Regions from separate parts of the Buttiauxella sp. S19-1 genome, predicted to be linked through region 2. Evidence: predicted binding sites of a transcription regulator. Region 2 holds the regulator's gene; the other holds the start of a gene.
What was found. The regulator sigma-54, encoded in region 2, starts transcription at its own class of promoters, with help from an activator protein. The targets are predictions, from matches to a motif close to GTTGGCACANNTTTCGCTNT.
Positions count from the first base shown of each region.

Region 1: a site for sigma-54 is predicted at 1,516-1,535, ahead of MES37_RS13785 (branched-chain amino acid ABC transporter substrate-binding protein). Genes of this name have one in related genera too.

Region 1 is NZ_JAHWLU010000057.1:16,301-18,764, forward strand. Features, by position in the region: gene MES37_RS13780 (ABC transporter permease subunit) at 1-105, opposite strand, end outside; gene MES37_RS13785 (branched-chain amino acid ABC transporter substrate-binding protein) at 269-1,390, opposite strand; tRNA gene MES37_RS13790 (tRNA-Asn) at 1,846-1,921, shown strand; gene ldtA (L,D-transpeptidase) at 2,019-2,464, opposite strand, start outside.
Region 2 is NZ_JAHWLU010000002.1:64,474-66,937, reverse strand. Features, by position in the region: gene lptB (LPS export ABC transporter ATP-binding protein) at 1-567, shown strand, start outside; gene rpoN (RNA polymerase factor sigma-54) at 741-2,174, shown strand; gene hpf (ribosome hibernation promoting factor) at 2,197-2,464, shown strand, end outside.

The sequences.
Region 1 (2,464 bases), on a different contig from region 2:
CATGCCGATAATGCCGTAAACCATGGTGTAGCCAATGGCTATCAACCCGTAGACGGAACCTAGCGTTAAGCCATTAATCAACTGTTGCAGGAAGAATGCGTCCATAGATAGGCAATCTCTTTTAGGGCGGCGGACAAACTTCTTTTGTAGGTCGGGTAAGCGGAGCGTCACCCGACACTTTCACCTGCAATCACAGGCGTAAATGGTGGATGACGCTACCGCTTATCCCCCCTACAAACCCCAATAGCGTATTGTTGTCCAGCGAACCTTATTGGACTTCTTTGTATTTGCCTTTGTCGTCCCATTCATAAACGACATAGTCCGACACCTTCAGGTCGCCTTTGCTATCCCAGGCTTTTTTGCCCATCACAGTATCCACCGGATTAGCTTTCAGCCAGGCGCTGGCTTTAGCCGAATCGGTGCCACCAGTGGCTTTAAATGCCGCAGCGATAGCCTGCACAGAGGCGTAGGAATAGAGGGTGTAGCCTTCTGGCTCAAATTTGTTAGCGCGGAATTTATCGATAACCGCTTTGCCGTCGGCAATTAAACGCGGATCTTTGCCGAAGGTCATATAGATGCCGTTGGTGTATTGCGGTCCGCCTGCCGCGGTAACCATCTCTTCGTTGACGATACAGTCGCCGGAGAAGAATTTAGCCTGCACGCCCTGCTCACGCATCTGGCGTACCAGTGGCCCCGCTTCCGGATGGCAACCGCCGAAGAACACCACGTCAGGTTTTTGTGCACTGATTTTGGTCACCAGCGCATTAAAGTCTTTTTCGCCGCGCGACAACCCTTCGTACATCACATCGTTGACGCCGCGTTTCGCCAGCGCTGCTTTGGTGGCATCCGCCAGCCCCTGCCCGTAGGTATCTTTGTCATGAATGATCACCACACGCTTGGCTTTAAGCTTGTCGATAATAAAATCGCTGGCGACCTGCCCTTGCTGGTCATCACGCCCACACATGCGGAACAGATCATTCATGTTTCGTTCAGTGATAATTGGGTTAGTCGACCCAGGGGTGATAGTCAGAATACCGGCGTCGTTATACACCTCGGAGGCCGGTACGGTAGATGAAGAACAAAAATGCCCGACCACAGCATTCACTTTATCCTGATCCACCAGACGGTTAGCAACTGACACTGCCTGTTTTGGTTCACAAGCATCATCACCCTGCACCAGCTTGATTTTTTCGCCGTTGATGCCACCGGCGGCGTTAATATCTTCCGCGGCTTGCGTCGCGCCATGCCAGTACTGATCACCATAAGTCGCGTTCGGCCCGGTAAATGGCCCAGCAACACCAATCACAATATCGGCGTGGGCGGAAAACGCCGTCACCAGACAACCAGCCAACACAAGAGAAAGAGGACTTCTGATAAATTTCAGCGACATTTGTATGTTCCTTAGCAAATCAGCAAAGAGGTTTATGCAAAACGGTGTAAGAGCCATTTTCAAAAGCAAAAACGCGAACAAAATACAAACTGCTTTTCCCTGTGATTAATCACGGCCTTGAACATTAAGCAAAATGGTTGCCAGAATTGTTAACCAAATGTCAATGTTTCGACATATGTCAGTATAGAGTGCGCTGGTAAGGCGCTCGGCACAACGCGATGAAATTACAGCGGGGATCACATCTGCTTAACAATAAAGCAAATAAGTGATGAACGAAGCGGCTTTGCACCAATAAAGAACTTACATAATGAAGGGATGCTGTTAGTTCAACCCAGACCAGGACAATTCGTGTTAAAACTCAACAAGTTGACTATAAAAAGAGCAAACAAAAAAGTTTTGCGCGAACCCTTTGACATGCCACGAGCTAATCGTTAATATGCGCCCCGTTAACCGATTCCTCTGTAGTTCAGTCGGTAGAACGGCGGACTGTTAATCCGTATGTCACTGGTTCGAGTCCAGTCAGAGGAGCCAAATTCGAAAGCCCGCTTAAGGAAACTTAAGCGGGCTTTTATGTTTTTACTTTTCGCGTCTCGAATTCCCGCGCCTGCCCTTATCCCAGTATTTAAAACTACCCGGTTTTTCCGGATACCATGCTAATCGGCACCGGCATCCCGGAACGGCGGGATAACGCGGCACTGACTGTGGCGGCATCCACGTCGTAACCTTCGGTCATATTGCGCAGTGCCGGGGTGATAGGCAGTGGGACTTTATTGTCAGATTCAAACTCCGCACGGTTGCGGGACAACGGCTCATGCACTTCCAGCCAACGCCGCCCGTCTGGCTCGACGGTTGCTTTCACCGGCTGGTCAATAAACTGCACGCGCGTCCCCACCGGCACGTTATCGAACAAATATTTTATGTCGTCTTTACGCAGACGGATGCACCCCTGGCTGACGCGCAGGCCAATACCAAAGTTGGCGTTAGTGCCGTGGATAGCGTACAGCTTGCCGATGTAAATCGCGTAAAGCCCCATCGGGTTTTCCTCACCTGGTGGCACGTACGCTGGCAAGGTTT
Region 2 (2,464 bases):
CCGCGTGACGCCGGCAACATTATTATTGATGATGAAGACATCAGCCTTCTGCCACTTCATGCTCGTGCTCGTCGAGGTATCGGCTACTTACCGCAAGAAGCGTCTATTTTCCGCCGTTTAAGTGTGTTCGATAACTTAATGGCTGTGCTGCAAATCCGTGACGATCTTTCTGTTGAGCAGCGTGATGACCGCGCTAATGAGCTGATGGAAGAATTCCACATCGAACATTTGCGTAATAACCTCGGGCAGTCATTGTCTGGTGGCGAGCGTCGTCGTGTCGAAATTGCCCGAGCATTAGCCGCAAATCCAAAATTTATTCTTCTGGATGAACCTTTTGCTGGTGTTGACCCAATATCCGTCATCGACATCAAGCGAATCATTGAGCATCTGCGCGACAGTGGGCTCGGGGTGTTGATTACTGACCATAACGTACGCGAAACGCTGGCTGTTTGTGAACGTGCCTACATCGTAAGCCAGGGCCATTTAATCGCCCATGGCACTCCAGCCGAAATCCTGGAAGACGAGCATGTTAAGCGCGTGTATCTGGGCGAAGAGTTCAGACTCTGATAGGGTAGTAAAAATTATAATATTTATACTCAAAATAATTCGAGTTGCAGGTAGGCGACAAGGGAGTTCATCCCAGGAGCTTACTTGAGTAAGTGACTGGGGTGAAGGAGTGCAGTCAACACCCCTGCAGCTCGAAGTATGACGAGTATAACCTGAGGAAGCTCGCTCTGAATATGAAGCAAGGTTTGCAATTACGGCTTAGCCAACAACTTGCTATGACTCCCCAGTTACAGCAGGCAATTCGTCTGTTGCAACTTTCGACGTTAGAGCTACAGCAAGAACTTCAGCAAGCACTGGAAAGTAACCCACTGCTTGAGCAAACCGATCTGCATGAAGAAGTTGAAACTCAGGAAGTACGTGAAAACGAAGCGTTAGATACCCGTGAGGCGCTTGAGCAAAAAGAAATGCCTGACGAGTTACCGCTGGATACCAGTTGGGACGAAATCTACACCGCAGGCACTCCATCAGGAACCGGAAGCGATTATATCGACGACGAATTGCCGGTTTATCAGGGGGAAACGACCCAGTCTCTTCAGGATTATCTGATGTGGCAGGTTGATCTCACCCCGTTTTCAGATACTGACACAGCAATTGCGACCTCTATTGTCGATGCCGTTGACGAAATGGGTTATCTCACAGTTTCTCTGGAAGAAATTCTGGAAAGCATGGGTGATGACGAAATCACCCTCGACGAAGTGGAAGCCGTACTCAAACGCGTTCAACGCTTCGATCCTGTGGGTGTTGCCGCACGTGATCTACGCGATTGCCTGCTCATACAGCTTTCACAGTTCGCTCGCGAAACGCCATGGTTAACCGAAGCCAGCTTGATTGTCAGCGATCACCTGGATCTGCTCGCTAACCATGACTTCCGCAGCCTGATGCGCGTCACCCGTCTGAAAGAAGAGGTGCTGAAAGAGGCAATGTGCCTGATTCAGTCTCTTGACCCACGCCCAGGGCAATCCATTCAGACCGGTGAACCGGAATATGTCATACCGGATGTTCTGGTGAAAAAAACGCAAGGTCACTGGACTGTAGAACTCAATGCCGACAGCCTCCCTCGCCTGAAAATAAACCAGCAGTACGCTGCAATGGGCACCAGTGCCCGCAATGACAGCGACTCGCAATTTATTCGCAGTAATCTGCAAGAAGCAAAGTGGCTGATTAAGAGCCTGGAAAGCCGGAACGACACGCTGCTGCGCGTCAGTCGCTGTATCGTTGAACAGCAACAAGGCTTTTTTGAACACGGCGAAGAGCACATGAAACCGATGGTGCTTGCTGATATCGCTCAGGTCGTAGAAATGCATGAATCGACCATTTCCCGAGTGACCACGCAAAAATATTTACATAGCCCACGCGGCATTTTTGAATTGAAGTATTTCTTCTCAAGCCACGTTAATACCGAAGGTGGAGGTGAAGCCTCCTCGACGGCAATTCGTGCATTGGTGAAGAAATTAATTGCTGCGGAAAACCCTGCGAAACCACTGAGTGATAGCAAGTTAACGACTATGCTATCGGATCAGGGGATCATGGTGGCACGCCGCACTGTTGCGAAGTACCGAGAGTCTTTATCCATACCACCGTCAAATCAGCGTAAACAGTTGGTTTGACTTAACCGATAAGGAAGACACTATGCAGCTCAACATTACAGGACATAACGTCGAAATCACTGACGCACTGCGCGAATTTGTGAGTACGAAGTTTGCCAAACTGGAGCAGTACTTCGATAGAATTAACCAAGTCTATATTGTGTTAAAAGTGGAAAAAGTCACGCATATTGCCGATTCAACGCTTCATGTAAATGGTGGTGAAATTCATGCCAGCGCGGAAGGGCAGGATATGTATGCGGCGATTGACGGTCTGATTGATAAACTGGCTCGCCAGTTAACCAAACATAAAG